4 regions of the Pseudoalteromonas sp. A757 genome follow, and region 2 is predicted to be linked to each of the others. Evidence: predicted binding sites of a transcription regulator. Region 2 holds the regulator's gene; each other region holds the start of a gene.
The links. Region 2 encodes ArgR, which controls arginine synthesis, uptake and breakdown. Its sites were predicted from a motif close to ANTGAATANNTATTCANT; they were not measured.

Region 1: a site for ArgR is predicted at 2,817-2,834, ahead of argC (N-acetyl-gamma-glutamyl-phosphate reductase). Genes of this name have one in related genera too.
Region 3: a site for ArgR is predicted at 4,955-4,972, ahead of DRB05_RS02585 (OadG family transporter subunit). Genes of this name have one in related genera too.
Region 4: a site for ArgR is predicted at 7,016-7,033, ahead of DRB05_RS09050 (arginase family protein). Genes of this name have one in related genera too.

Annotation. Positions count from the first base shown of each region.
Region 1 is NZ_QNQN01000071.1:141,892-149,835, reverse strand. It holds gene DRB05_RS14920 (ornithine carbamoyltransferase) at 1-917, opposite strand, end outside; gene argB (acetylglutamate kinase) at 927-1,706, opposite strand; gene argC (N-acetyl-gamma-glutamyl-phosphate reductase) at 1,703-2,713, opposite strand; gene argE (acetylornithine deacetylase) at 2,891-4,039, shown strand; gene DRB05_RS14900 (zinc-dependent metalloprotease) at 4,096-6,519, opposite strand; gene DRB05_RS14895 (class 1 fructose-bisphosphatase) at 6,674-7,642, shown strand; gene DRB05_RS14890 (sulfurtransferase) at 7,710-7,944, opposite strand, start outside.
Region 2 is NZ_QNQN01000074.1:123,249-131,192, reverse strand. It holds gene DRB05_RS20145 (OB-fold-containig protein) at 1-569, opposite strand, end outside; gene argR (transcriptional regulator ArgR) at 973-1,440, opposite strand; gene mdh (malate dehydrogenase) at 1,682-2,614, shown strand; gene serA (phosphoglycerate dehydrogenase) at 2,678-3,907, opposite strand; gene rpiA (ribose-5-phosphate isomerase RpiA) at 3,919-4,572, opposite strand; gene DRB05_RS20120 (5-formyltetrahydrofolate cyclo-ligase) at 4,677-5,306, opposite strand; gene DRB05_RS20115 (hypothetical protein) at 5,303-5,836, opposite strand; gene DRB05_RS20110 (carboxypeptidase) at 5,976-7,487, opposite strand; gene DRB05_RS20105 (diguanylate cyclase) at 7,765-7,944, shown strand, end outside.
Region 3 is NZ_QNQN01000054.1:16,295-24,238, reverse strand. It holds gene DRB05_RS02610 (basic secretory protein-like protein) at 1-446, shown strand, start outside; gene DRB05_RS02605 (hypothetical protein) at 533-850, opposite strand; gene bla (subclass B1 metallo-beta-lactamase) at 860-1,582, opposite strand; gene DRB05_RS02595 (sodium ion-translocating decarboxylase subunit beta) at 1,703-2,833, opposite strand; gene oadA (sodium-extruding oxaloacetate decarboxylase subunit alpha) at 2,844-4,625, opposite strand; gene DRB05_RS02585 (OadG family transporter subunit) at 4,638-4,886, opposite strand; gene DRB05_RS02580 (YcxB family protein) at 5,327-5,839, shown strand; gene csrA (carbon storage regulator CsrA) at 5,914-6,099, opposite strand; gene DRB05_RS02570 (aspartate kinase) at 6,190-7,413, opposite strand; gene alaS (alanine--tRNA ligase) at 7,421-7,944, opposite strand, start outside.
Region 4 is NZ_QNQN01000065.1:137,413-145,356, reverse strand. It holds gene DRB05_RS09085 (SDR family NAD(P)-dependent oxidoreductase) at 1-175, opposite strand, end outside; gene DRB05_RS09080 (DUF393 domain-containing protein) at 168-557, opposite strand; gene ppc (phosphoenolpyruvate carboxylase) at 683-3,316, shown strand; gene DRB05_RS09070 (hypothetical protein) at 3,583-3,900, shown strand; gene cdd (cytidine deaminase) at 3,944-4,810, shown strand; gene udp (uridine phosphorylase) at 4,837-5,595, opposite strand; gene DRB05_RS09055 (DUF2189 domain-containing protein) at 5,973-6,752, shown strand; gene DRB05_RS09050 (arginase family protein) at 7,049-7,944, shown strand, end outside.

The DNA.
Region 1 (7,944 bases), on a different contig from region 2:
ACGTAATCTTTGTTTAACAGCGATACCAGCAATGCGTTTTGGGCATGCATGCGGTTTTCAGCTTGTTGAATAATTTTTGACTTTGGCCCATCCATCACTTCGGAAGTAATTTCAAACTCACGATGTGCTGGCTGGCAGTGCAAAATGGTTTGTGCGCCACACGCTTCAACCAATTGTTGGTTGATTTGATATGGCATAAAGGTGTCTTTCACCTGCTCAATTGGCGTTTTATTCCCCATCGAAACCCAAGTATCAGCGTAGAGCACATTAGCGCCAGCCGCCGCCTCTACCCGATCGCTGACCAGAACCGAGGCACCATTTACCGCAGCAATTTGCTCAGCTTGCTTAACAATTTGTGCATCTGGAGAGTGGCCTTTAGGGCAAACCGCCACAAAATCAGTGCCTAGTGTAGCCGCAAGCAACATTAATGAATGTGTTACGTTGTTGCCTTCACCGAGATAAGCGATTTTGATCTGACTGACATCGTCATAGGTTTCAAATAAAGTGAGAAAATCAGCCAACGCTTGGCAAGGGTGATATAAATCACATAGACTATTCACAACAGGCACCGACGAAAACTCAGCGAGCGTTTCAAGCGTACTATGGTGATTTACGCGAGCCACAAGGCCATCGGCCCAAGTAGAAATATTAAGCGCAAAATCTTTGACAGATTCACGCGCCCCCATTGCGCCATTTTGCTGATCTAAATACACAGCATGGCCGCCTAATCTATGGATACCGATATCAAACGACAGCCTTGTTCTTAAGCTCGGCTTTTCAAATAGCGTGACTATCGACTTGCCAGCTAAGGCTTGGTTATATTCTTGCGGTTGATTTTTAATATTTTTTGCAAGCTTTAATAAGTTCAAAACTTTAGTTTGGTCTAATTCCAAACCAGTTAAAAAATGCTTAGTCATGGTGTTTTCCTACGGCAGAATTTGTGTACCTACGTGCTCACCATTGAGCAACGCAATTAAATTTTCTGGCTTTTGCCAGCTAGAGATGTACACCCCTCGTCGTAAGTGTTGGGCAGCGTGAAGACTGGTCTTAACTTTGACCTCCATCCCGCCCACAATGACCTTTTGCGCGATTAACGTTGAGATCTGTTCCGCGTTAAGTTGATTTAATGGCTGTTTATCGCCATCAAGTACCGCCTCAACATCAGTCATAAAAATAAGTTCTGCACCAAGTTTACTGGCGATAGCAGCCGCTGCTTCATCCGCATTCACGTTGTATAAATGGCCGTCAGCGCCAATACCAACTGAACTGACAACAGGCAATCTGTCAAACTCCAACACCGCTTCAAGCATACCGCCTTCGCTTGCTTCACAGCTACCTACGCGACCAAGCGCTTTAAGCTTTTGAGTTGTGCTAAACCCTGCATCATACAAACACAGTCCAACGGGCTTGAGCATGGCGGTAATGGCGTCCGCCATCAGTTGCTTGTTGGCACAGCCTGCAAGTGCACCAACAATATACGGCATTTGCTCTTGCGGACTGATCCGCAGTCCTTGATGTTTTGCAGTAGCAAAACCGGCATCACTCAACCACTTATCAACTAGCGCCCCACCACCATGAACAATCACAAACTGCTTGTGTGGTGCATCCTGTTGAATTTGCTTGATAGCTGAAAACAATGCTTGTGCTGCCCCCTCTTGATTCAACACCGCACCACCTAGTTTAATCACCCAAGTTTGCTTACTCATGCTACTACTCCTAAACCTTGATAATGCTCAAGTCCCGCCGCCAAGTTCATACACTGTAATGCTTGGCCTGCTGCCCCTTTAAGCAAGTTATCAATCGCGACAACCACGATCAGTTGATTGCCCTTTTGCTGCCAGCCAATATCAACAAAAGGCTGATTTTCAACGGCTTTAATTGATGGGAGTTGACTCCCCTTTAATCTGATCAACGGCTCATCGGCAAGCACCTGATAAGCAGCATCGACTTGATTTGGCGTGACATTTTCTTTCAGGGTGACGTAGATTGTTTCTAAGATACCACGTTTAAAGTTCCCTAAATGCGGTGTAAACAACACCGGGTGTTCAAGATATTTTTCTATTTCTGGACTATGTCTGTGCGTAAACAAACCGTATGGTGCAAGAGATACTTCGCAAAAGAGTGTGGCGACATTCGCTTTTCTACCCGCGCCAGTCACGCCAGAAACAGCATTGATGATAACTGGTTGCTCTGTTATCAAATCAGCTTGTTGTAATGGCTTGAGTGCATTGAGTGCCGCAGTCGGATAGCAGCCCGCGACCGCCACTAACTTTGCCGTTTTAATAGCATCGCCATACCATTCAGCTAACCCGTATTGCGCTTGCGCTAACCAGTCTTGATGTGGGTGAGAAAAACCGTAGTAAGTTTCGTAGTCTTCATTGCTAGATAAACGGTAACCTCCAGATAGGTCAAAAACCCGTTTGCCCATCTGTAAAAATACCGGTGCAAGTTCTACGCTAACTTTGTGATCCGTGCATAAACACACATAGTCCGATGATTGCTCTATCAACGAAAAAGCTTGCTCATTTAAGGGTTGCAGCTCAATATCTAGCAAGCCCGAATATTCTGGATATAAATCGCTGATGAATTTGTGTTTGTCTAAGCTTTGCTCAGATACAAAGCAATGCGCAAGTGTGAAGGCAGGATGCTTGGCAACCAGCTTAGCAAGCTCAGCGCCACTGTAGCCGCTCGCTCCGATTATAGATACTTTCAACATAGTGTTCTCAAGATTAAAAAAAGTTTGATTAGGATTGGTTCTGCTAATTGTTGAAGTCAAATCGTCGCATTGCTGCTCCAAAATATATTTATGCTAAAAAAGTGAATTGATATTCACTCTAAACATCTTTATATTTTTATGCAAGAACTTTGAATAAGTATTTTAGGAATTTTTATGAAATTGCCCGCTTTTATGGAAATGTATCAGCAACTGATCGCCGCGCCATCTATCAGTGCATTAGAAGAAAGTCTCAACATGAGTAATCAGAATGTGATCCAGCTACTCGCACAGTGGTGCGAAACGTTAGGGTTTACCGTCGAAGTAACAGAGCTTGAACATGCAAAAGGAAAATATAATCTAATTGCAAGACGAGGCAGTGGCGATGGTGGGTTAATGCTGGCTGGCCACACGGATACCGTTCCCTTCGACGATAGCCGCTGGCAATTCGATCCTTTTAAATTAAGCGCGCAAGATAATAAATTATATGGTCTTGGAAGCATTGATATGAAAGGTTTTTTTGCTTTCGTATTGAATGCAATCTCAGAGCTTGATGAATTACAGCAAAATGCTCCTATCATGATTTTAGCCACCGCCGATGAAGAAACCACCATGGCTGGTGCTCAGGAAATTGCGAAACATCCAAGCTTGAAACCGGCGCGCTGTATTATTGGTGAACCCACTGATATGGTGCCGGTATTTACCCACAAAGGGCATATGACGACCGCCATCCGTATCGTTGGTCGTTCAGGCCATAGCTCAGATCCAGAGCGCGGCTTAAATGCCATTGAAATCATGCACCAGGTGATTGCAAATTTATTAAAGTTAAGAGAAGAATTAAAGAATAAATATTCAACTCCACATTTTGCTATTCCTTACCCAACTTTAAACCTCGGACACATTCATGGCGGCGACAATGCCAACCGTATTTGTGGCTGTTGTGAACTACATATTGATATGCGTCCTTTGCCTGGCCTGAGTATCAAGGAACTACAAGCCATGCTTACGGCAGCGGTGGCCCCCATCAATACACATTATCCAAATAGTGTCTCGGTTATAGATATGCACGAGCCCATTCCGGCTTTTACCGGCTCAACGGATTCTGCTTTAGTGAAAATGGCTGAGCGCCTGTCAGGACAACAAGCAATTGCGGTAAACTATTGCACCGAAGCTCCATTTCTACAGCAGCTAGGCTGCGAAACTATCGTTATGGGACCAGGTTCAATTAATCAAGCACACCAACCCAACGAGTTTTTAGCAATGGAAAAAATCCAGCCAAGTCAGGATATAATTAAGCAGCTAATAAGAGAAAGTTGCTTTAGTTAATTATAACTAAAAAGGGCGCTCACTCGAGCGCCCTTTTTTCAGCTTTGCTTTAAAGGCTAGATTGGTGAGCCTGGCGGCATTTCAAGCGCCTTAAAGCTTTCAGGCCACTCTCCCGAATCTAAGTAGTGATTGATTTGCTGTGCGAGCATATGTTTAAACGCTTGATCAAAAGCAACATCGCTAAATACCGAGGACTGATTAAAGTCTTTCGCAACTTTTGCTAAATAAAACTTTAACTGCGCTTGCACTTCAGGTGCGACTTTATCGTTGTTACTCAGTTTTACAAGCTTGGTTGCACTTAGGTATTGCACTCGTTGCTGTAGCTTTTGAGCCATACCTTTGCTGCCTGATTGAGCAAATACCTGCTGATATAAAGCCTCTAAAAGTGCTTGAGTACCAAAATATTGAGTATCACGTGCATGCTGCTGTGCGAGACGATTTAATCGCTGTGGATTAAGCAGCAAGTCAAGGCTATGGAGTGCGGCAACTTCTGGTAATGCCATCGCATCTAGAGTTAGCCCTGTTCTCCCCTTGATACTTTCGCGAGTTTTATACTCACCGTAAGCCTTAGGAGGTATTAACGCCAAAATAGAGTCAGGAATAGTCAACGCCGCAGGTGAGAGCGTACTCAAAAGCGCATTGGCTGCATTTTGCTGTACCTCTTTAGCCACGACTTTCGCGCCTTTTATCACCTCGTCACCACGGACTTCATAGTCATAGTCCACGCCACCAATCAGTTTTACTGCGGCTTCAACTTGGTAACGGTGGAAAAGATACAGTGGGACCAGCTTCTCCTCTAGCTGCGACAGAGCAACTCCTTTTTGAATACTGTGAATACCAAAGCTATTCAACGCCTGCTTGCGGACATCCAGCACACGCAGTAATTCGGCTGCGGGATCTGCCCCATTATCCCAAAGGTGCGCCGTTGGATGCGCTCCGCCCTGTGCTCTGGCGTCTGAATCAGAGATAAACTCAAGCCCTTGCGCCTTATTTTCAGCGAGAATAGCTGCAAGCTCAGTGGCTTCATCAACGTCACCGAAATCACTATAACCATATTTAATCACTTGCGTATCCCACGCGCCCATGCCTTTTGCGTAGCCCTTGGTAATATCAAGTTGGCCATTTTCAAATCCTACTAGTGGATGTGGATAGTCCATGACTGACGCGCGATCCTTTACCGACGCTGAGAAGTTGTGTGCAATGCCCAACGTGTGGCCAATTTCATGTGCACTCAACTGACGAATACGGTCTAGCGCCATAGCATGAAGTCGCTCAGTCACTTCATTACCCTCAACAAATGGCGCAGAAAGTGCTTCGGCAATAAGAATATCTTGACGGACACGCAGCGAGCCTAGCGTCACGTGACCTTTTAAAATTTCACCGGTACGCGGGTCTATCACCGACGCGCCGTATGACCACCCTCGAGTCGCGCGATGCACCCATTGGATCACGTTGTAGCGAATATCCATAGGATCGGCATTTTCAGGGAGTACTTTGACTTGAAACGCATTTTTATAGCCTGCTGCCTCAAATGCTTGGTCCCACCATTTGGCACCATCAAGTAATGCAGTTTTGACAGGCTCAGGTACACCAGGATCAAGATAGTAAATAATTGGCTCTACGGCCTCCGAGACTTGTGCAGTTGGGTCTTTTTTCTTTAAGCGGTGGCGAGGAATGTAACGCACAAACATTGACTGTCCAAGCGCTGCAGAGTAATCCTTATGCTCGATACTCCAATAACCCGATTGCGGATGAAACGCACGTGGCTGGTAGTTATCGTCAGGCAGCTCAATTAAAGAATGGTGCTGATGTACTGTTAGCGTATAAGGTTCCGCACTCACCTGGCGTACATATTCACCAGGCTTTGTGCCTTTGAATGTCAACACGGCTTCCAGTTCTGTGTTTTTAACAAATGCCTTTGAACGCGACATAAACACAGCGCTGCGGCTTGAGTCTAAGCTAAAACTACCTTGATTACGATTTGCCAACGTGCGAGACACGCCATGCACGTCGCTGAGTAGATAAGGCGTGTAGTCAATTAGCACACTGTCTTTATCTTCTGCAACCACACTGAACCCGTGTAGAATGCTTGAAGCAAAAGCCTCTTTAACGCTTTGCTTTTCTGCCATATTATTCGCACTTGCGCGATAATAAGTGTTTATAGCGCGCAGCATTACCTTATTACCAAAACGCTCAAATTGAACTAAGTGCGTACCGCCTAACTGGCCACGGTCTAAGCCGATATCATTCGAACCCACACCATAAGGTAAACTATGCTGTAACAAGAAAGGAGCGTCTAGTTTGTCGATATCTAAGTAAAGTTTGCCGCTCGAATCATCGCTATAGAAGGCATAAAAACCGGGATGATGATTAAAACTGGCAGTAAATTCATCAATAGACTTAATTGCTGCGTGTGCTTGGGTTATCATACACAGTAGCAAAGTGGTTACAGTTTGAGTAAAGCACGTTATTTTTCTCATGGCTGCTCTTTGTTATTTATGGTTTTGAGGCTTAACCCCAGTTGTATATGAAATCGTATACAATTTACAGCCTTTCAAGACGAATTACAGCGCAGTTTATGGCACCTCTCACACTATTTATTGCCATAAACACAAGGTGATCAGGATTTAAAAAATGCGTAGACTCCCTCCGGTGTTAATTGAAGATGGTTGTTCTCGTGAGTTGGTTTCTCTAATCCGAACCATTCTCGCGGCATGTAAAGAAATATCGTTCCGTGTTGGCCAAGGTGCACTTTCAGGTGTATTAGGTTCAACCTTAGATGAGAACATTCAAGGTGAAACGCAAAAGAAGCTCGATGTACTTTCAAACCAGCTATTGAAAGATATTTTGCTTGAATCTGGCTATGTCAAAGCTATCGCTTCTGAAGAAGAAGATTACACCGTCGCCGGCAATCCAAAAGCGAACTATATTGTCGCTTTCGATCCGTTAGATGGTTCATCCAATACCGACATTAATTCACTAGTTGGTACTATTTTCTCTATAATGGAAGCCCCTGAAGGTTCAGATCCTAGCGATCCTGCGATCTTTATGCAGCCGGGTCATAAACAAGTAGCAGCGGGCTATGTGTTATATGGCCCATCAACCATGTTAGCGCTATCAACAGGCAAGGGAACTCGCTTGTTTACGCTGGACAAAACACACGGTAGCTTCCTACTCACGCAAGACTTTGCTGCCATTCCTGAAGACACGAAAGAGTTTGCCATTAACGCTTCAAACCAACGCCATTGGACCCCAGCAATGCAAAACTACATTGCCGATCTACTTGAAGGTGAAACCGGGCCGCGTGGTAAAAACTTCAATATGCGCTGGATAGCAGCAATGGTTGGCGATGTTCACCGCGTATTATGTCGTGGCGGACTATTCACTTACCCAGAAGATCGTAAAGATCCAAACAAACCGTTTAAACTTCGCCTACTTTACGAAGCCAATCCAATGGCGATGCTTGTCGAGCAAGCAGGCGGTATTGCCCACACTGGTCGTGAACGCATTTTGGATATTCAACCTGAGGAAATACACCAACGCGTTGGTGTTATCTTAGGTTCAAAGCATGAAGTTGAAGCTTGCCTTGCTTATCATAAGTGAGCTATTTTGAAGCGGGGAGATAGCTCGCTTCGCAAATGAAAAAGGTGCCAATGGCACCTTTTTCACATTAAATAGTGGTATAACTCGTCTCAACGGGCACATCGGGATCAGCGCCCCATTCACTCCACGAGCCGTCATATACCGTCAACTGTTTATAACCTAGCTCGTCAGCCACCAGCGCTAAAATACAAGCTGTAACACCTGAGCCACAAGAGAATATCAGAGGCTTAGTTTTATCCTTTGATAAGTCGTTGTATAGCACTTCAAGCTCAGTGAGTGGTTTAAAACGGCCATCGGCATTT
Region 2 (7,944 bases):
TCATGTTCGATAAGTAAGGCATTGTCTCCTAGTGTGAAAGTGTTTTCTTCGTCCGAGCGCACTTCGATAAGTTGCTCTGTTCCTTGAATATATACTCTGGCTTGACCAAACGTGTTGTTAACTCTTGATGTTGCAATAACGCATTCGAGCCCAACCAGCGCTTGCTTTGATGTGGTTTCTTGGCTTTCGAAAAAGCGTCGTAGTGGCCTTACAATGACGGCGGTTAGTGGTAATGCAACAATGAGGCTAGCAAGCATAAATACCGTGCCCATCAGGTAGTAAAAAATGCCATTACCCAGCAGGTAAGCAAAAAACTGTTGCACATAAATACTGGTAATCCAGCCTAGCGCGATGATTAAACTCAATGAAATACTCACTGGGACACCACCAAAAGCGACCTCCCAAAAAGAACCAGAGCTTGCGCCTTCGGCTTCAATATCAACATCGCCTTCTAAGATATCGATATCAGCAAAACCAAGTAAAGCAATTAACCAGAACAACAGCACAATCAGTAGTAGTGTTGAAAAAATAACAGTGGGAAACGTAAATGCAGTATTTAAAAATTCCATTGCTGTTCCTTAGTTCCTTGTATTTCCATTTTTTGCGGTAGGGGGCCTATCAATGTTATTAGGTGTCTCTAATTTGTCAGAGCGATTGAATCCCCGTTCCGTATCATAGGATAGTGAGATGATTGAGTAAAGAGAATAGCGAGCAGATCCAATGAGCTTAAATGCCGCCGAAAATAAGCTATAGAAGCTAATCAATCAGCTTAAAAAACTATCCACGCGTAATGAGAAAATCCCACCTTGCGTTTCTAAAGTTGCCACACACGGACATATTATGTCAAACATTTTTTGCTGTAAAGATAAGCAGTTTATTCTGTTTATTGTAATAGTGAGAAAGCGTAATTGCTCAGAGGAAAGTACCAGAGTAAGTGCTAACTTGTGAGTCAGCACTAATAAAAATAACAGACTAAACGTTATCGAACAGGGTTTTTACTTTGTCTAAAGTAATGTCGATTTCAGAGACTTTTGCAGGCGCAATGAAAATCGTGTCATCGCCAGCAATGGTACCTAATACGCCATCTGCGGTACCTAAAGAGTCAAGTAATCTTGCAATTAATTGTGCAGCCCCCGGGCTGGTTCGAATTATAATCATCATTTCGTTGTGCATAATATCAACGACTAACTGACGCAAAGGACTTTTTGCTGTCGGTACGCTCATTTCTGCGGGTAAACAGTAAACCATTTCTTGCTTAGCATTGCGTGTACGTACAGCACCAAACTTGCTCAGCATGCGCGACACTTTACTCTGACTGACATTGTCAAACCCTTGTTGTTTTAGAGCATCAACAATTTCGCCTTGAGAGCCAAAGTTTTCTTCTTTTAAAATGGCTTTAAATGCTTTGATAAGTGCTTCTTGTTTTTCTTGCGGCTGCATAGTCTGTCTTCTTTTACGGCTAATCTTTAAATTCTACACAAAACCACTAAGATTCCCAAATTTGCGCGACCAAAATGACAGTCGTAAAGCATAAATAGACAAAGTGTCGCGATCTTTACACTTTTATTTAAGACATTAGTCAAAAAATCTCGAAAATAACCGTGATTAATTTGTGTTTAACAGCGCTTTTCATTATCTTTACTGCACACTCAATTCCACCTTCAAATTATGGAGAATTCAAATGAAAGTTGCTGTATTAGGTGCCGCTGGCGGTATCGGTCAAGCTCTATCTTTATTGCTTAAAAATGGTCTTCCAGCTGGCTCTGAGTTAGCGCTTTATGACGTTGCACCTGTTGTACCTGGTGTTGCAGTTGACTTATCTCACATCCCAACTGCGGTAAAAGTAGCGGGTTATGGTAAAGACGACCTAGACCCAGCTCTTGCTGGTGCTGACGTAGTGCTTATCCCAGCTGGTATGCCTCGTAAGCCTGGTATGGACCGTGCTGACCTATTCAACGTTAACGCAGGTATCATCAAGACACTTGCTGAAGGTATCGTTAGAAACTGCCCTAAAGCACTTGTTGGTATCATCACAAACCCAGTAAATGGCACGGTACCAATCGTTGCTGAAGTGTTCAAAAAAGCAGGTACTTATGATCCAGCTCGCGTATTCGGTGTAACAACGCTTGACGTTATCCGCGCTGAAACTTTTATCGCAGAGCTTAAAGGTCTAGACGTTGCTGAAGTTAAGATCCCAGTAATTGGTGGTCACTCAGGTACTACAATTCTACCTCTACTTTCTCAAGTTGAAGGTGTTGAGTTCACTGACGAAGAAGTTGCTTCACTAACAACTCGTATCCAAAACGCGGGTACTGAAGTGGTTGAAGCTAAAGCGGGTGGCGGTTCAGCTACACTTTCAATGGGTGCAGCAGCAGCACGTTTCTGCTTCTCACTAGTGAAAGGCTTACAAGGTGAAGAAGTACTTGAGTACGCATACGTTGAAGGTAACACAGGCGACGCAACATTCTTTGCACAGCCAGTCATCCTTGGTAAAAACGGTGTAGAGAAGTTACTTCCTTACGGTGAGCTAAGCGCGTTTGAGCAAAAAGCAAAAGACGACATGCTAGCGACACTTGAAAAAGACATCAAAGAAGGTGTTGATTTCATGGCGTAAGCCAAATTGATACAAAAAAACCAGTCGCTTCACAGTGACTGGTTTTTTTATGCTTGATTCTTCTTAGTGAAGAATACGTGCTCTGATAGTGCCTTCAACCGCACTTAACTCTTTCAACGCCACTTCAGAGTGGTCACTATCGACGTCGATAACCACGTAACCAATAGATTCATCCGTTTGTAGGTATTGCGCCGCAATATTGATACCGTGCTGAGCGAACGCTTGGTTGATTTGCGTTAATACGCCTGGGCGGTTTACGTGTACGTGCAATAAACGACTTCGGTTTGATAATTCAGGTAGAGAAACCTCTGGGAAGTTAACAGCCGTGACTGTTGAACCGTTATCTGAATACTTCGCCAACTTACCCGCGACTTCCACACCGATGTTTTCTTGTGCTTCTTGGGTAGAACCACCAACGTGTGGGGTTAGCAGAACATTATCAAACTCGCGTAGTGGTGAGACGAATTCTTCATGATTAGATTTTGGCTCAACGGGGAATACATCGATAGCAGCGCCGGAAAGTTTCTTAGCCGCTAATGCTTCAGCTAAGGCGTCGATATCAACAACCGTTCCACGTGATGCGTTAATTAGGATTGCGCCTTGCTTCATCACTTCAATTTCAGCCATGCCAATAAGATTTTTGGTCTGTGGCGTCTCTGGTACATGTAAACTGACTACGTCCGCTCTTTGCAGCAGTTGCGTAAGCGTGTGTAACTGCGTGGCATTGCCGAGCGTTAACTTATCTTCGATGTCATAAAACTCGACGTTCATACCGATATTCTCAGCCATAATGCCGAGCTGGGTGCCGATGTGACCATAACCGATAATACCCAGCGTTTTACCACGGGCTTCGTACGAGCCGTCGGCAGATTTATCCCACTCTCCGCGATGCGCTTTTGCGTTACGTTCAGGAACACGGCGCAGTAACAAGAGAATTTCACCTAATACGAGCTCAGCTACAGAGCGGGTATTAGAAAATGGGGCGTTGAATACGGCGATACCACGTTTTTTAGCAGCATCTAAATCTACTTGGTTGGTGCCGATGCAGAAGCAGCCAATAGCGACCAGCTTTTCAGCCTGTTCTAGTACTGCCTCTGTAAGGTGGGTACGTGAGCGGATCCCGACAAAGTGAGCATCTTTGATCCGCTCGATCAGCTCAGGCTCCGGTAAGGATGTTTTAACGTAGTCTATGTTGCTATAACCGTTGCGCTTTAGTGTCTCAACGGCGCTTTGATGTACGCCTTCTAATAACAAAATTCGAATTTTATCCTTTGATAACGAAACCTTGCTCATCTGTAATCTCACTAGTTGATTTTAGGCCCTTCTGGAGTGCCTGTTATTACAACGTCAGCGCCACGTGCGGCAAATAAGCCGTTAGTCACAACGCCAACAATCTGGTTAATTTTTTCTTCAAGCGCTTTTGCTGCGCTAATTTCTAGGCCATGCACATCAAGAATGACATTGCCGTTATCTGTGATAACGCCTTGGCGGTAAACCGGATCGCCACCTAGTTTTAGTAACTCTCTTGCCACGTAGCTACGCGCCATTGGGATCACTTCAACAGGTAGTGGAAATGCGCCTAGCGTCTCAACATGCTTTGTATTATCAACGATACAAACAAATTTCTTGGCAACTGCTGCAACGATTTTCTCGCGCGTCAGTGCTGCGCCACCACCTTTTATCATTTCGTTGGTGTTATTGATTTCATCTGCGCCATCGACATATACCGCAAGCTCTGACACATCGTTTAACTCGAAAACTTCAATACCAAGTGCTTTTAGCTTCTCTGTTGAGGCTTCAGAGCTTGATACTGCCCCTTTGATTTGATCCTTGATACTGCCAAGCGCATCAATAAAGTGATTTACCGTTGAGCCTGTACCAACCCCAACAATGGTGTTTTCTTCTACATAGTTCAAAGCTGCCCATGCTGCGGCTTTTTTCATTTCATCTTGAGTCATAACGCTACACTTAGTTGTCATTGAAGTTGTATGGAGTATAACTCAATCAAAGTGTCAGCGTCATGGTCAAAAGCGCCTCAAAATGCGCTTAACTATTTGCCTGCTCAATTATTTTTTGGCCAAGTGTACAGTTTGGTTGGAGTGAGGATAGTTGGGAGCGGTACATCCCAAGCAGCTGTTGGTAAGCTTGGAACTTGCTGGCAATCATGAGCAAGACCAACAAGTGCTGGTTTAGCTCGCTGCTCAGCGTAGTGTAACGCCAATGTTCTATCGTAGTACCCACCGCCCATACCGAGGCGATTACCTTGCTCATCAAAAGCAACCAGAGGCATCAAAAGTAAATCCAATGATGCAAGCGGTGCTACTGCTGAGCAATCTAACTTAGGTTCCAAGATAGCATAGCGATTTGCCTTCATGGGTGAGTTTTTTTCATACTTCTGGAAGAGCAGATTAGCATGATTAAAGGGGTGGATTACAGGTAAGAAAACTTGGTGTTTTTTATCCCAAAGTGATTGAATTAAAAGGGATGTATCTAGTTCGCCATCGTTTTGTATATAGACCCCTACATTAGCATTTTTAGGTAGCTCTATATGTTGAAAAAAATTAATGTTTAGGTTTGTCGCAGCTGCTCTCTGTTGCTCTGCTGACAGCGAATTTCTTGCGTTTCTAATCATTTTTCTCAAATTAGTACGAACAACTTGAGATTTATTTATGTTGCTATTAGTTTTATTCATTCTAGCGCGAGCCACTCAGGGAAAAACAAACTTACGCCAAGCAGAATAAATAATACAATGAGTACAGCGAGCAGATAATATAGCCAAGTCTTCGATTTAGCAGGAGGGCTAGGTTCAAAGTCCAACTCATCGAATAGTTCTTTAGACTCCCACTCTTCGTCTGCTGTATCTTCAATTTCAGTATGAGTGGTGGGGGCTATGCGCTGTTCAAGTTCCTCTAATCGCTCTTCGATACGTATTAGACTGCTCGTAATGTAATCTAGCGCTTCAAATACGCGCTCTTGATCTGCATTGGTTGGTGCGGCGGTTGTTTGGCCTTGCAGCTTGGCATTGATCCCAGCGCTTGCAAGTAATTTTACCTGTTTCAACGCTTTGGTTTTATCTGCAGGAGCAAACAAGTTTTTGCCAGCGTAAAATTGCTGAATCTTTGAGGGTGAGGTTTTCAACCGTTCTGCCATTGCGATAGCGGCGCTTTGTTGATCCTTACCGTCGGCCATGCCAACGAAGACGACTTTAAACTGCTCGTTCATGGTGCGTGCCTAAGTTGTAGAGAGATTGTATTGAGTATATCTAGATTATAGGTAACTGTAGACGGATAAAAGAAAATTTTTACAATCTGGTGCACGTTAAGATAAGTGACCGCTTGCGCGGCCACAGTTGGTTGGAAATTTAGTAAAGCGCTGACTGATCCACTTTTGGTGTTGTTTTTAAGATAAACTTGCGGAGATCTTCGTTCGACTTTTGTAAATCTTCATGACGCAGGTACATCATGTGCCCGGAGCGATAACCTTTAAAGCTTAAGCGATCACGCATTTTTCCGCTCGGATCGAGTTGCCACATATTGTATTTGGCATCAAAGTAATTCGTTGCGCCATCGTAATAGCCAGATTGGATCATCACGTTTAGGTAAGGGTTTTGTGCCATTGCTAATCGTAATTGCTCACCGACATTATTATCGCTGTTATCCCAAGGGTGAACGGAGCCAAACATATTGTATTTTACATCGGTTTTATAGGTGAGCTCGGTTGCGAAGTAATGGTTAATCGCAGGGGTAAATGAATGCAGCCAAGAGGTTAGCTCAGGCCAATAATCAGGGCGAGAACCAGCGTCTCTTTTATCAATACCAAGATAGCGTGAGTCTAATCGGCCTAGCGTATAGCCACGGTCACGCAACAGTTCTTTCCAAAATGCCGCAGTAGGAATATCTAGGTTGTTTTGAGCCACAAAACGTTCGCTTAAACCACTATATTTAGCGACGGCCTGTGTCACACTTTGCCTTTCTTGGGGGCTGATAAATGCGCCTTTGGCGAGTGCGGGAAGATATTTTTCAATCGTATATTGTTCAACCTCAGCCAGTACTTCCAGTAAATCTTTATTTTGCAATTCAGAAGACAACGCTTTGTGGTACCAAGCGGCAGCAGCGTAATATGGCAAACGGTTTGCTACTTTAACAGGACCTTCTCGCTTAATGCCGATCTCCGTCGGAGATACCAACACCACGCCATTGAGATAAAGCCACTGATTGTTTTGCATCGCGTGCGCAAGGCCTGACACTCGAGTCGTGCCGTAGCTCTCACCAATCAGGTACTTAGGGGAGAGCATGCGCTCATTGCGGTGAATAAATGTATTGAGCCATTCGGCTAAGTACTTAACGTCAGCATTGACGCCAAAAAACATCTTTGTTTGTTCGGCTTTAGTCGGATATTTACCTTCAGCATTTTTTAGTACGCGAGAATAACCTGTGTTGACTGGGTTTACATAAACAATATCGGCAACATCTAGCACTGAATATGGGTTGTCTTTCAGGCCGTAAGGCTGCAATGGGTACCCTTCGTCATCAATTTTTAATACTCTTGGGCCAGTATAGGCAATGTGCATCCACACGGAAGCAGAGCCAGGACCACCGTTAAATGATATCAATAGCGGTCGCTTGCTCATATCTTTGATTTTTGTGCGCTTATAGTACGTGTAATGCAGCGTTGCAACTGCATCGCCGTTTTCGTTCCACACCGGCTGCGTGCCCGTTGTCGCGGTATAGTTAATACGTTCGCCTTTTATTTCGGCTCTATGCTCAGTTGTTATTTTATGATCTATCTCAATGGCGCGGTTGTGCTCTTCAGCTATGCTTGGCCTCGAGAGTAGAGCACAGCTCACGATCAATAGGGGCAGTAGTTTTTTCATTGCTTCCTCGGTAATGCAATAAGTGTGTCTGCATTAAAGAAGTATTTCACCCGAAATTCAAAGTCATTGAGACAAACTGAACAAAAAAAACGGCAAGTTTGAAAAAATAGGCTGTTGTAACCTCACATATCGAAAAGTAACGAATTTGAGCCGATTTGGTTTTTTTTGGTTCAAGATTCGCGTATATTTGGTACTTAATTATGTAGTAATAAAGTATTTAGCCCCGTTAAATTCTTGTTTCACTGCGCTTCTCGTTGTACTTAAGAGATTTCATTCCATGCAAAGAATTTTAATTGTTGAAGACAGTAAAGTCGTACAACAGGTATTGCGACATCTTGCTGCCCAGCATCTTGATGTTGAAATAGATTTTGCTTGGTCCCTCAAGGAAAGTAAGGCCTTTTTAGCACAGCACCAATATACATTGGCGCTGGTTGATTTAACGCTGCCCGATGCGATG
Region 3 (7,944 bases), on a different contig from region 2:
AACGTATTTATCGCGATAATAACAACAACGATGCCGTGATCCGTGATGAAATCGACGGAATTTTATTCCATGAGGTCACCCATGGTTACAATAACTCGCCACTGACTCATGACAGCTATGGTGATGGCAAGGCAAACTGGGCATACACCGAAGGTCTAGCTGACGCAGTGCGGATCGGTGCGGGTTTTCATAAATCACGCTCACCAGATATCATCAACGCTAAACGCTGGCTTAGTGGCTACACCACAACTGGGTTTTTCTTGCATTACGTCAAACAACAGCACGACTCAGAGTTTATCTACAAGTTTAACAAAGCGGCGAAAGATATGGGCAATTATACCTGGTCATTTGATGCTGCATTTCAACACATCTTGGGCCGAAGTGTTGAAGATGTTTGGAACGAATATGTCGCCTTTATCCAAAATGGTGGACAGCTGGAGTATTAATTTTTAAATAGTAACTCCGCCACGTAAAAGGGTCTAACAAATTTCTCTGAGAAACTCCTCTATAAGACTCCTTTACGTGGTATTCGTTATTTTTGTAACGCCTGCTCGTGGGACATTGTTTTTAGTTTAATCGCGAGGCCACAGGAGAAGTAGATCTTCACCACTCCAACAATGATCAAATGAAAGTTTGGGTGGGAAAGCAAATCTAAGTCATAGATATAGGCTGCTTTTATCGGCGCGTCGCCATTCTCTATCATGGCGATTAGCCAATGATAGATTGCAATCCCCTCTTTGATAACTCCAAGCACTATCAAGGCTACGCCCGTTAAAAACAACAAGCGACTATACCACAGCGCAGTTTCTAAACCCGGACAGCGTAAATTACGAAACGGAATTAATTTCATGTCAGTCCTTTATTTACCTTTTGATTGCTCGATTTTGATTAGCTTAACGGTATGGTGCAACAAAGATAAATCCCCTTCTTTACCATGCCCTGGGATAACCATGTTTGCTTCCGGATATCGGCTCAATACCTTGTGTATAGACGCTTGCCACTCATCAACTGAAGCATCCTCCAAGTTACCTAAATTTTTACTTGCCACACTTTTCACAAAGCATCCTGCGAATAAAGTTTTAGATTGTGGCAGCCACACGACAATATTGTCTCTCGAGTGCCCTGCACCTGGGTAATAGGTTTCAACGACACCAGACTTTATCGCTGCTGAGGCTTGCGGCAAATTATGTAACGCGATTGCGCTGTGTTTTTGGGCTAATAGATGATTAGTTTGGGCTGATGCATAGGTTGGGATCTGGTGTTTATTTAATACCGCTAGACCACCGCTTGCATCTTGATGATAATGCGTGACCACCGCCCCTTTGACATTGAGCTTGCGGTCCTCAGTCCATAATAGCAACGCTTCTGTGTCTTGCTCGGTCCAAGGTGTATCAACAATGTACGCGTCTTGACCGTCGACCACAATCAACCCTGAGCCTGACACTAACCCCCAGGGTTCGACGCGTAGCGAAGATTCATGTTTATAAACATGCTCTGCAATCGGCGTTACCACTAAAGTCGACACTTCCGTTGCAACTGTCACGCAGGACAACAAGAATAAGAAAGGAGCTAAAAACTTCATCTGAAGTTGTTCGTGTTAATTAAAAGTGACGAAAGACTATCAAGTTCAAGAATATAAAGTCCAGAAATAAAAATGCGCGGCAACCTAAAATCGCCACGCAAATGGTTGGAGAAGTGTAACTTAGCCTACCAGTGCAAGCAAAATACCAGCAGCAACCGCACTGCCTAATACACCCGCGACATTGGGGCCCATCGCATGCATCAGCAAGAAGTTATGTGGATTACTTTCAAGGCCGACCTTATTAACCACACGCGCAGCCATTGGCACTGCAGACACCCCAGCGGCACCAACCAGCGGATTAATGGGCGTATCGCTAAACTTATTCATAGTTTTAGCCATTAACACTCCTGTTGCTGTGCCAATTCCAAATGCCACGGCACCTAACGCTAAAATCCCCAACGTCTCAACCGTTAAGAATTGATCAGCTGCCAACTTTGAGCCCACCGCCAATCCGAGGAAAATGGTGGTGATATTAATCAATTCATTTTGTGCTGTTTTACTCAAACGATCTACTACGCCACACTCTTTCATCAAGTTACCCAAACAGAACATACCGACCAAAGGTGTTGCAGCAGGTAAAAACAATATCGTCAAACCTAGTACGGCCAGAGGAAATAAGATTTTTTCGGTTTTTGATACATGGCGCAGTTGTGGCATCGCAATCTGACGCTCCTCCTGCGTCGTGAGTGCTTTCATGATGGGTGGTTGAATAATTGGCACTAACGCCATATACGAATAGGCTGCCACCGCAATTGCCCCTAGTAACTCGGGTGCAAGCTTAGACGCGAGGAATATCGCAGTTGGTCCATCTGCACCGCCAATAATGGCAATTGCAGAGGCGTCTTGCAGAGTAAATTCAAAGCCCGGAATATAGTTCAGCAAAATAGCCCCAAACAAAGTGGCAAAGATCCCAAACTGCGCAGCGGCACCAAGCAACAGCATCTTGGGGTTGGCTATCAAGGCACTAAAGTCTGTCATCGCCCCCACTCCCATAAAGATCAGTAAGGGGAATACCCCGCTGTCTATACCAATGTAATACACGTAGTACAAAAGTCCGCCTGGATCGGCAAGCCCAGCAACAGGAATATTCGTGAGTATGGCACCAAAGCCAATCGGCACCAGCAGGAGCGGTTCAAAGTTTTTGGCGATCGCAAGATACAAAAGTCCGCAGCCTACAGCCATCATGCAAAGTGCTGGCACTGTGAAGTTGGCAAGCCCTGTTGCTTGCCATAAATTAAGTAACCCTTCCATCACGACACCCTTATGCTAAAGACATGATGGCATCGCCAGCACTGACGGAGTCGCCTTCAGAGACGAGTAGCTCCGCGACTTGGCCACTGTGTGTTGCACGCACCTCGGTTTCCATTTTCATGGCTTCCATGATGAGTACCACATCGCCCTCTTGTACTTCATCTCCTGCCCGCACCATAAGCTTAAAAATATTGCCGGCAAGTGGCGCATTCAAAGTTTCACTGGAGCTCACAGAGGTTGATTGCGGAATAAGCTCACTGTCTTTGACTTGTACTTCTTTGAGCTCACCACCCGGCGCAACCACTACATCGTATACTTTACCATCCACCTTTACGCTGTAACGCTCAGCAGCTGATGACTTGGCTTTAGCAGGCGTCGCTGCCGCTTTTTGTTCTTTACTTTCAACAAGCGTCGGTTTTGGCTCAAATGCATCTGGATTATTGCGATTTTTCAAGAATTTAAGACCAATCTGAGGGAATAATGCATAGGTAAGCACATCATCAATAACCTCATCTGCTAGGTTAATTTGCTCCTCTTTTGAAGTGGCGACTAACTCGCTTTGTAAACTATCCAACTCAGGTTCAATTAAGTCAGCAGGACGGCAAGTAATAGGCTCTGCGCCTTCAAGCACGCGTTGTTGCAAAGCTTGGTCGACTTGCGCTGGTGTCGCTCCATATTCGCCTTTCAGCACGCCAGCAGTTTCTTTGGTTATAGACTTGTATCGCTCACCAGTCAGTACGTTTAATACCGCTTGCGTCCCAACTATCTGTGAGGTTGGTGTTACGAGCGGCAGATAGCCAAGCTCTTTACGCACACTTGGAATTTCTTTTAGTACCGCGTCAAGCTTGTCACCTGCACCTTGCTCTCGAAGTTGATTTTCCATATTGGTTAACATGCCACCTGGCACTTGTGCAGATAGAATACGACCATCTACCCCTTTCAAGCTGCCTTCAAAAGCGGCATATTTCTTTCTCACTTCACGGAAATAAGCTGCAACTTCTTCAAGCTCAAGTAAGTCAAGCCCTGTATCACGTTCTGTGCCTTCCACAATCGCCGCAATAGTTTCTGTTGCGCTATGGCCATAGGTCATACTCATCGAAGAAATCGCCGTATCGAGCATATCGATACCCGCATCTATGGCTTTTTGATAAGTTGCGGTGCTGAGTCCTGTGGTTGCATGGCACTGCATTGCGATAGGAATCGAGACGGACGCTTTAAGCCCAGAGATTAATTTTTCGGCATCATAGGGTTTCAGTAACCCAGCCATGTCCTTGATACAAATAGAGTGACAGCCTAAGTCTTCAAGCTGCTTAGCTTGCGTGAGCCACATTTCCAGCGTATGAACTGGGCTTACGGTGTACGAAATCGTCCCCTGCGCATGCGCGCCCACTTTAATGGCCGCTTTAATGGCCGTTTCTAAGTTGCGCACATCGTTCATTGCGTCGAATATTCTAAATACATCTACCCCGTTATGGTGGGCACGTTCAACAAACTTTTCGACAACATCATCAGCATAATGACGATAGCCCAATAAATTTTGGCCACGCAGTAGCATTTGCTGTTTGGTTTTCGGCATCGCAGCTTTCAGTGCACGGATCCGCTCCCATGGATCTTCGCCTAAATAGCGAATACACGAGTCGAAGGTTGCTCCCCCCCATGATTCAACAGACCAATAGCCCATATTGTCGAGCTTCTCAGCGATGGGAAGCATATCTTCCAAACGCATTCTGGTGGCGAGTAATGACTGATGCGCATCGCGCAGCACTAATTCGGTTAGCTTTAACTGTGACATGCAAAACCCCTATTAATTGTTTTTTCTGTAGGCTGCAACGGCAGCACTAATGGCTGCAATATGTGCCTGCGGCACACCCTGTGACGATGTTGCTCTGGTTGTTTTTGATCTTGTGGTACTTGGCGCTACTTCTTTAAATTGAGCAGCAAAGTTGGCCAACAGCCGCATCGCAAAAATCAAAATGGACAGAAAAACAAAAACACCAACCATGCCGGTCAGCATGAGATTTCCTGCTTGCAGTAGCTGCGCTCCAATATCCATTTTTACCCCTTACTTGCTGTTTGGTTTTCCTATTCGATGTTAACGAACTGGTATAAACCTTCACTTTTTGTAGATATTTATTCACCTTATAACAAAAAATGTTCCAATGTAAAGCCCATTGTAAATTGGTATTACCAAAACACTTAACTTACAAATAATCAGTGAGTTAACTAGGAAAGTACTAATAAATATAGAAAATTAACGTAATAAATATGAAAAATATTCAAAATAGCGCCAACTAATACTGAGATTTTAATGAATATAGAATGGATTTATCATTACGCAAGGTAAATTGTAAATTGGACAGACCAAGACATAACGTTTACGTAAACGTCACCCTGTGTGGCGCGTATTTCGCTGGTCGTAGCAAAAGGGAGCTGCAAACAATTTATTCGCATTACAGCTTTTTCAATACAGATGGGTATAATAGGGGGAAATTTTTGCCAAAACGAACGTCTATGCCCTCCCTTGAACAAAATGAAAATTTATCTTTTCAAAGCCAATTTAAGTTAGATAAAGCCTACTATCGAGAGTGTTTTGAAGAATCTGAAGCTAATGGGCTTGCGGTTAAACCGAAATATGGTCTCCTTGTACTGCTAATTGCGTTGGGGCTGTTTGCAATTTACGGTTTGCAAGAGCATTACGTCGGAAACTTTCTTATTTTACTAGCTGTGGTTGAATGCGTTGCTTTCTATTATCGCAAAGCGTGGTGGGTGATAAGGCAAGCATATTCTCGCGCAGCTGGTAATACCGTTGAAGTTTCAATCACTAAAACTGGCATTAGTACCAAGGCAACACATGCCGAATTTTCTTACCCATTTGACGACTTAGATAAACTCGTCGAAACAGACAGAGGTTTTTTGGTGTTTCACCAAAATAAACCGAGCTATATCAGTAAATCTGGACTTAGCGAAGAAGCAATTACCTTTTTATCTGGGCAAAGCCAGAAATAAAAAACCCCGCAGCCGCGGGGTTTTTTTGCTAGTTAAATCATGTTAACTAGCATCGTAATTCAGTATTTGGTCAATTACATATTGCCTGGGCTAGATTTTTCAGCCTGAATTCGCATGTAAATTTCTTCACGGTGAACTGAAACATCTTTAGGCGCATTTACACCAATACGTACTTGGTTACCTTTAACACCTAGTACTGTTACAGTCACTTCATCACCAATCATCAGGGTTTCACCTACTCGACGAGTTAGTATTAGCATTCTCTTGCTCCTGTTATTCCAAAATTTAAAAGATTCCGCGTCAAATCCATTTTAAATAAAAGTTCCTAGAAAAGTAAGCAAAAACTTCTTTTACTCAGTACTTTCCAATCCGAATTTGGCATGTAAAGCCCGAACAGCTAGCTCTAAATATTTTTCTTCTACCAGTGCCGAGATTTTTATCTCTGATGTGGATACTAATAGAGTGTGAATATTTTCTTCGGCCAATGCCATAAAAAAGAGACCAGCAACACCTGAATGAGATTTCATCCCGATGCCAACCACTGAGATTTTTGCCACGTTAGCATTAACCTCTACGGTTGCGCCACCTAAATTTTGTGCATGTTGCGCTAAAACTTCTTCCGCCAGAATACAATCATTTGTGTGCACAGTAAAAGCATAGTCTATTTTTTTCTCACTGTGGTTCAAATGGTTAATCATATCGACTTCAATATTATGCTCACCAAGAAGCGAAAGTATATTGGCAAGATTACTAGGTTTTGCATCGACATTGTTAACTAGGATAAGTGCTTCGTCTTTGACACTCGCTACCCCAGAGACCACTTTAGTGTTTTTCATCTTACCTTCCTCATAGCTAATTAAGGTGCCGTTATCGGGAGAAAACGAAGAAAGTACGCGCAGTGGTACATTGTATCGACCGGCCGCTTCAACCGAGCGGATCTGCAAAACTTTAGCGCCAACACTTGCCAGCTCCAACATCTCAGGAAAAGTAATATGTGATAAACGCCTTGCATTTGGCTCTATTCGTGGATCGGTAGTGTACACACCGTCGACATCAGTATATATCTGACATTCGTCTGCTTGCAAAGCCCCTGCGATTTCAACTGCTGAGGTATCTGTACCACCACGCCCCAACGTGGTGATATTGCCTTCTTCATCGCGTCCTTGAAATCCGGCAATAATGGTTATTCGGTTATGCTCAAGCTCTTGCTTTAAGCGGGTCGTGTCTATTTCCGTGATCCGCGCTTTAGAGAACATGTTATCGGTTTTAATACCAACCTGATCGGCAAGTAAGCTCACGGCAGAATGCCCACGCTTAATGATGGCCATCGCCAATAACGCGATAGAAACTTGTTCGCCAGTGGTGATCAACACATCTAGCTCACGAGAACTTGGACGTGCATCAATTTGTTGGGCAAGGGAAATAAGACGGTTTGTCTCGCCTGACATTGCAGACAACACGACCACCACTTGGTGGCCTTGTTGTTGTGTTTTGATAACGTGTTCGGCAACAGCCTCAATACGCTCTACCGAACCCACCGAGGTGCCACCAAACTTTTGTACAATCAGCGCCACTTGCTGATTACTGCGTTACTTCATTTAACCAAGTTGGAACACTGTTTAGTGCTGCGTCTAGGTTTTCTGGTTGTGAGCCACCAGCTTGTGCCATATCAGGACGACCGCCACCTTTACCACCGACTTGAGAAGCCATGTGATTAACTAGCTCACCTGCTTTAACTTGACCTACTAAGTCTTTTGTTACGCCAGCGATTAGGCTTACTTTATCGCCATTCGCTACACCCAGCGCGATAACGCCTGAACCAATCTTGTTCTTCAGATCATCTACCATGCCACGCAGTGCTTTAGACTCGGTTCCTGCAACGTTTGCAACGAGTAATTTTATCCCATTCACTTCCGTTACAGAGTCAAGCAGCGTTGCACCCGCTGCACTTGCTAGTTTGTCGTTTAGCTGAGCAACTTGCTTTTCAAGGCCTTTTGACTTTTCAAGCAGCGCTGATACTTTTTCTAGCACAGATGAGGTATCACCCTTAACCAAAGCCGCGATTTCAGAAAGCACCTGTTCTTGCTCATTAACATAAGCGATAG
Region 4 (7,944 bases), on a different contig from region 2:
TCTGTGCCTCGGAGTAATCGCACTGAAAGTGCAGGGCACTCGCTTTTGAAGCCGCTTTAGCTTGCCGAGACACGGTGATTACTCTTACGTCGGAATTCTGCTCGACTTGCGTTTTTACAAAGGCTCGCGCGATCGCAGAGCTTGCGCCAATGACTATAATTGCGGGGTTAGTCACGATTGCAATCTCCACTATTTTGCATGCTGCATTGACTTGGGGACAAAAGTTTAGAAATTTTCATTCTATGTTTTGCAAAAAACAAATAAAGCCAGTCTGCAATCTTGCGAATTATTGGTAGCCTAAGTAATTTAATCCAGCGATGTTTACCGACTTGACCCCAAGCCGCTGCGGTAACATCCAGCCCGATAATAAGCTTGCCTTGGCTATCGTAACCATGGAGCTTTGCCATTGCTGCTTCACGCGATATCTCAGGAAACTCAGTATCGAATCGGGTATCGTGAATGTTCACCAAATCAATGCTATTGTGTTTATCAAAACGTTTAAGTTCATTCATTTCCCTCATACACAGCGGACAGTTACCATCGTAAAATACAATCATTCGCTCACTCGAATAATACTTATCTTTGTCATGTTGTTACGTTAACGTCTTGAAAATAGATCGTTCGCAAATCAATTTATTCTCGGTATAGTGGAGTTCGAGTATCTTTTCATCAAGGAGATTGTATGACTGAGCAATACGCAAGCCTACGTAGTAATGTGAGCCTTTTGGGGCAGATGTTAGGACACATTATTCAACAAGCGCAGGGTCAAGAGACGCTAGACAAAGTTGAAGAAATTAGGCACCTAGCAAAATCCTCTAGAAGTGGTAATGATTCAGATAGGCAAGCGCTGATTGACACATTACGTAGCCTAAGCGATGAAGCGCTACTTCCCGTTGCTCGCTCATTTAATCATTTTTTAAACTTAGCGAATGTCGCAGAACAATTTCACACCATTTCAAAATCGGGCTCTCCTGACGGCGTGATGATCGAAGTCGATAAGGCGCTTGATGAGTTGCAAAGTAAAGTTGATTCTGGCGCACTGGCACTTAACGAAGTTGCAGATGTAATAAGCAAACTAAAAATCGATTTGGTGCTAACCGCTCATCCGACGGAAGTAACACGCAGAACTATCATCAACAAACACGTCGAGCTGAGCGAATGTTTAAAAGTGCTTGAGGTGACCTCTGGTGAGGATCCTGTTTACGATGAGGTTATTGACCGCATTGAGCAGTTGATTTCACAGGCGTGGCACACCAGCGATATAAGAGAAAAGCGACCTACGCCACTGGATGAAGCAAAGTGGGGGTTTGCGGTTATTGAAAATAGTCTTTGGGAAGCCGTGCCAAAGTTTGTTCGATATTTCAACGCCCAAGTGAAAACGCGATTAAATTTACAACTACCCGCCAATTTTAGTCCTATTCAGCTCACTTCTTGGATGGGGGGCGATAGAGACGGCAACCCGTTTGTTACTTCTCATGTGACGCAATCTGTGCTTGATCATGGCCGCTGGATGGCGCTTGATTTATATCGTCGCGATCTAGAAATTTTGGGCGCAGAACTCTCTATGAGTAATGCGTCCGAAAGCTTTATAGCGCGAGCGGACGGCAGTAATGAACCTTATCGTCATGTGCTAAAGCAACTACGCGCTGAGGTCGAAGAAACCATTGCAGCATTGGAATATAAAATCAAAGGCACACCTTCTCAATATCAGGACAAGATTAAGCAGGTCTCACAGATAAGAGAGCCACTAGAGGCATGTTATCGCTCACTAGTTGATTGTCGTATGGCTAATATTGCTGATGGTTTGTTGTTGGATGTATTAAGACGAATTGACTGTTTTGGCGTGTCTTTATGTAAGTTAGATATTCGCCAAGATTCCGCCAGACATACCGAAGTGTTTTCTGAATTAACGCGCTATTTGGGTCTTGGCGATTATGCTCAGTGGCAAGAAGCAGACAAGCAAGCCTTCTTATTAACCGAGCTAAGCTCAAGACGACCGTTACTGCCGCGTCATTGGCAACCTTCTTCCAATGTTCAAGAGGTGCTAGAAACATTTGCAACGATTGCGGATCAAGACCAAAACGCACTTGGCATTTACATAATCTCAATGGCGCAAAGTGCCTCAGATATTCTCGCCGTGCACTTATTACTCCAAGAAAGCGGGTGTAAATTCAACTTACCGGTAGCGCCGTTATTTGAAACGCTGGATGACTTAAATAATGCACAATCAGTGATCAGCGGATTATTTGAGAACACTTGGTATAAAGGCACGATTGGTGCCAAGCAATATGTGATGATCGGCTATTCTGACTCTGCAAAAGACGCAGGAATGATGGCGGCAGGGTGGGCGCAGTATGATGCAATGGAAAAGTTGGTTAATCTTGCTGATGCCAAGGGCGTTGAGCTGGTGCTTTTCCATGGCCGTGGGGGGACGATTGGCCGTGGAGGTGCGCCTGCTGCACAAGCGCTGAGATCTCAACCGCCTGGTTCGCTAAAAAGTGGTTTGCGAGTAACCGAGCAAGGCGAAATGATCCGCTTTAAATTTGGTTTGCCTAAAGTCGCGATGCAAAGTCTATCCATTTATACCAGTGCGATTTTACAAAGTAATTTGTTGCCACCTCCTCGACCTGAACCTAAATGGGTAGAGGTAATGGAGACGATAAGTGAAGCTTCCTGTAAAAAGTATCGCAGTATTGTTCGAGAAAACCCTGATTTTGTTCCTTACTTTAGAATGGCAACACCAGAACAAGAGCTGTCTAAGTTACCACTAGGCTCACGGCCTTCTAAACGTAATCCAAACGGCGGAGTAGAGAGTTTGAGGGCGATTCCATGGATTTTTGCATGGAGTCAAAATCGCTTGATGTTACCTGCTTGGCTGGGGGCGAAAGAAGGTCTTGAAGCCGCCGTAGAAACGTTTGGTAAAGACATGCTGCAAGAAATGAGTGCAAAGTGGCCATTTTTTAGAACCCGTCTAGAAATGCTCGAAATGGTATTCTGTAAAGCCGACCTTTGGCTCAGCGAGATGTATGATGCAAGTTTAGTCAGTGATGAGTATAAAGGTTTAGGTGGTGAGTTGAGAGACAACTTGCAACAAGCCATCGAGCTTATTCGCGGCCTTGCGCCAGAGTCATCGCTGTTATCACAGCAACCTTGGATCAAAGAATCAATCGGGTTGAGAAACCCTTATACTGATCCACTTAACTTGTTACAAATTGAACTGTTAAAGCGGGTGCGTGAAGAAACCAATCATGATTTGGAACTGGCACTTATGATCACGATGACAGGTATAGCGGCCGGTATGCGCAACACGGGTTAGTGCAACAATTTGAACAATCTATTTTTGTAAAATTTTACATTTATAAGCATAGTAGCTACAAAACCAATCCTAATGGGTTGGTTTTTTTAGTTTGATTGGTTTTTTATTAGTATATTTATTGACAGTAATTCTCATTGATTTAAAATGCGCGGCTGGTTTAACCAGTCGTTTTATTTGTTTTATTCAAGAATTGTCGGTTGATAGGTCTACGATACATGCACAAAATTTCTACTAGTGTCACATTTGATGAGTGTAACGATCTAATTATGATGAAGGTCAGAGGTGTTGCGAGTGCAAACGATGTGGTCTCAGCATACGAGAAAGCAAATCTATATGCTAAAAAGCATAATAGTAGTAAAGTACTAGTGGATGTCAGTGAACTTGAGCATCGCTTTGCTGCGATCGATATTGTCAACATAATGCCAAAAGTTGCACACAACATTGGCAACATGCATATTGCAAGGGTTGTTGGCTTTGAAGGTTATATGCATGATCTTTTTCTTCAGAAAATTAAACGTTTTAATATCAGCGCTGAAAACTTTGAGTGTTTTAAATCTGCAAGAGAATGGTTGAGTCGGTTGTAACTCTTGCGTAAACTATCCTGCCATAGATAAACATGACAACAATATGGCAAAGATAGAACCATCAATAAAAAGTGCGTTAACGCAATACGCCACTGCACATCGTGGGATAATTAGTTATTCCCAGTTAACACAATACCAAAATCGCTTTAATTTATCTGATCTCGAGCTTGAAGCTGCTCTGCTTGAAGTTGCTGCTGAGTTTGCTACACCTCCTATTTCGCAATTTTATGTTGGTGCCATCGCGTGGGATGATAAATCTCATCAAGCGTTTTTGGGGGCGAATTTAGAGTTCTCACACCAAGCACTTTCTTTAGTTGTTCATGCTGAGCAAGCGGCAATTAACAATGCATGGTTAAATGGTGCAATTGAAATCTCTAAAATGACGATCAACGCCGCGCCTTGCGGGTTTTGTCGCCAATTTATGAATGAACTAAACACCGCAAAGAAACTTGAGATTTTATTGCCGACAGGCAAAACCTCGCTCTGTGATTTGCTGCCGACTTCCTTTGGTCCGGACGATCTGGGTAACAGTGAAAAACTTTTTTCTCAAACACATCATTTAGCTGAGGATAAAGCTTTGCCTGAATTAATTAGTGCTGCGCTTTATCATCATTATCTTAGTGCTTATTGTCCCTACACACATAATCAAAGTGCCGTGGAAATTAAACTAGACAGTGGCGAGTGTTTTTATGGACGTTATGCTGAAAATGCGGCTTATAATCCAAGCTTGTCACCATTACAAAGTGCACTAAGCCAACTAGCGATGTCGGGTAAAGTATTATCTGAGGTAAATGTGGCAGGGATCACTTTGCTAGAAAAGCAAGGCTTTGCAAATCAGTTGCAAGTAAGTCTAGCGGTGTTACAGGCATACAATGCTGAGCATTTACTAACACATATAGAGATTGAGTAATCACTCAATCTCTATATCTTCAGCGATTATTTCGAAAGTAAGATTTCAGCTGCTTTTAGCACAGCTGTGACGGCTTTCTTTTCAACAGCTTGATGGTCAACGTTGGGGATCTCTTGGCGTGTTCTGTTTACTAATACACCTGCAAGACATGCGGACTTCAATCCAAGTGCTGCACACATGGTAAACAATGTCGCAGATTCCATCTCATAATTCATCACGTTAAGCTTTTGCCATTCTGCACATAAACCCTGATACGCCTTTCTAACGTAGCCTGAGTATGTGTCATAACGTTCTTGCCCTGGGTAGAAAGTATCACTAGACGCCGTAATACCGACATGATGGGTAATACCTAATGATTCACAGGCTTGTACCATAGCGGCTGTAGTGTGGAAATCAGAAACCGCAGGAAACTCAATTGGCGCAAAATGCTGGCTAGCGCCATCTAAACGCACTGATGCCGTACTCACCAATATATCACCTTCATTGATATGTGGTTGAATTGCGCCAGTTGTACCTATGCGTAAAAAAGTAGTGATGCCAAGCTGCGCTAACTCTTCTACTGCAATTGACGTAGATGGGCCGCCTATACCAGTTGAGCAAATTACCACAGGACTTTCATTTAAAAACCCAAGGTAAATATGAAATTCGCGCGTTTGTGCTAAGCAGACAGGAGAATCGAGATATTCAGAGATGCGTTTTGAGCGCTCGGGATCACCCGGAACAATTGCCAGTGAAGCGCCTTGTAGGTCGGCTTTCGTAAGACCTAAGTGAAATACCTTTTCCATAGTAAACCTTAGTTATAATTAAAGCGTAATGTTTATAGTTAACGGCTATCAAGTACAGGACAGATGTCCTATTTAAGCGTGAGGTGTTTAAATTATACCAATCGTATTAAGTAAATGAGCGATTTTGAAGTGGGGAAATAGTGTTTAGTAGCATGCTCTTGCGTCCTGCCACTGACAAGCTATCTACATCCGTATAAGCAAAGAAAAGTTTTTCTAATCATTTGTTTTAATTAAAAAACTTAAAACACGCTTATATGATAATTTACCCTTCAAATTGGTTGGAGAATTAAAGCGGTTAGTATTATAACTCACAATAGCTTGCGGGATTGTCGATGTTCCACTAAACCTTAACATGAGAGCAACAATGAGGAATGGTTATGCCTGCTACACATTCTATAAATAAAGACAACGAATTTGCACGTTGCTTTGAGTGCAACAAAGTCCCGGTCATGGCACCGTTTCACTGGCTCGCATTAGCCTTTAAAGATATTGCGAATGCGCCATTACTTAGCCTAGTGTATGGACTTATTTTTACCTTGATCCCCGCCTTTATCATGTGGTTAGTATATCAATCAGGAACTCACCTGGTTATTTTGCCTGCTGCGGTTGCCTTCGCACTTATTGGACCTGCTTTCGCAGCAGGTTTGTATGATGTCGCGTGGGAGTTAGAAAAGGGTCATAAACCAACGTTAACACATAGCCTTAAATCTATGTTTCGCAATCCCGCTGGTGAATGGGGGTTTGCGGTGCTACTAATGGTCATTATGATTGTTTGGATGCGCTTGGCAGCACTCATTCATGCGCTATATCCTAATGTTCCTAACCCAACGTTTGAACAGCTTTCGGCGTTTTTAGCCCTCGGCTCAATTGTGGGGGGCATTTTATTGGTTTGCGTATTTGCAATCTCAACATTTACCCCACAAATAATGATGGAGCGTCGAGTCGATATCATGACTGCGGTCATCAGTTCAATGCATGCGGTAAAAGAGAATGTCGGCGCCATGGTGGTATGGTGCGGTATATTAGTGTTTTTGGTGATGCTAGGATTTGCAACTGGGACTGCTGGTTTTATCGTTATTATGCCGTTACTAGCGTACGCAAGTTGGCATGGCTATATTGCTGTAATTAAAACAAAAGTTCCACGCCACTACGAATAACTAAACGCCCTCTATGAATAAACAACCGCAGCGCCAACGAGCATTGTTGGTACTGTGGTTGACTTCCTATTTGAACCTGTTATATGTGCTGCAACAACGACCTAACGAACAGGTAAAGCCTTCCAAAAACTAAGTTTGAAATCAATGAAACTCTATGAATTATAAGGTTTTTTATTTTAAATTTATGGTTTTTACGCATTTTAAATCGACCGTATTTTGAATGTGACGCACACTATAATGCGTAATGGGGAAGGTTTTTCTGGATCGCATGATTATGCACTTAAGAGGGGATAGCGATGTCTGAGAGCAAAAAACAATTCCATAAAAAACTTGAGCACTGTTTATGCCCACCGGGAGATGGTGTGTTTACAGTAAACACAGCGAAAGAAAGAAAAGATGCGCTAAGACAAAAGCTATACGGGCAAACAGAAGATATTGATGCTCTTTGGAAAACATCGCTAGAACAGCTGGGCGAAAGTGAGCATAAAGCGGCAATTCTTGGGATTAGTTCAGATTGTGGTGGTGGAATTTTACGCGGTGCCAACTGGGGGCCGTTATTTTTGCGCTCGACATTAATTGAGCAGCAGCCGCAAACGAATGCGTTTGACCTTGGAGATGTGCGTGTTATTCCACATTTACTTCATGATAAATACTTGAATGAAAGCACGATCAGCAACTGTCAAAAAGCACTTTATGCGGATCCTGAGAGTGAATATTACGTGTCACCTTTATCTATTACAGAAGATGTTTGTGATGGTTTTTACGAAAATTATCCAGATAAAGGTGTGTTTGGTATTGGTGGCGACCACTCAATCAGCTACCCATTAACAAAAGCGTATCTTAAAGCAAAGCGTGCTCGCGGTGTAAAAACAGCAATTATTCATTTTGACGCCCATACGGATTTACTTGTCGAACGCTTAGGTATCGATTTATGTTTTGGCTCTTGGTGTACGCATATCCTAGAGTTCCTGCCTGCACCACACCACTTAGTGCAATTTGGGATCCGCTCTAGTGGCAAACCTAAATCTCATTGGGAGTCAACGTTTGGTGTTAAGCAGCATTGGGCTCATGAAATTAGGGAGCGTGGTGCACAAACGATTGTTGAAGAAGTTATTACACAGTTAAAGGCTGATGGCGTTGAAGAACTTTATGTCAGCTTCGATATTGATGCACTAGATGAAGAATTTGCTTC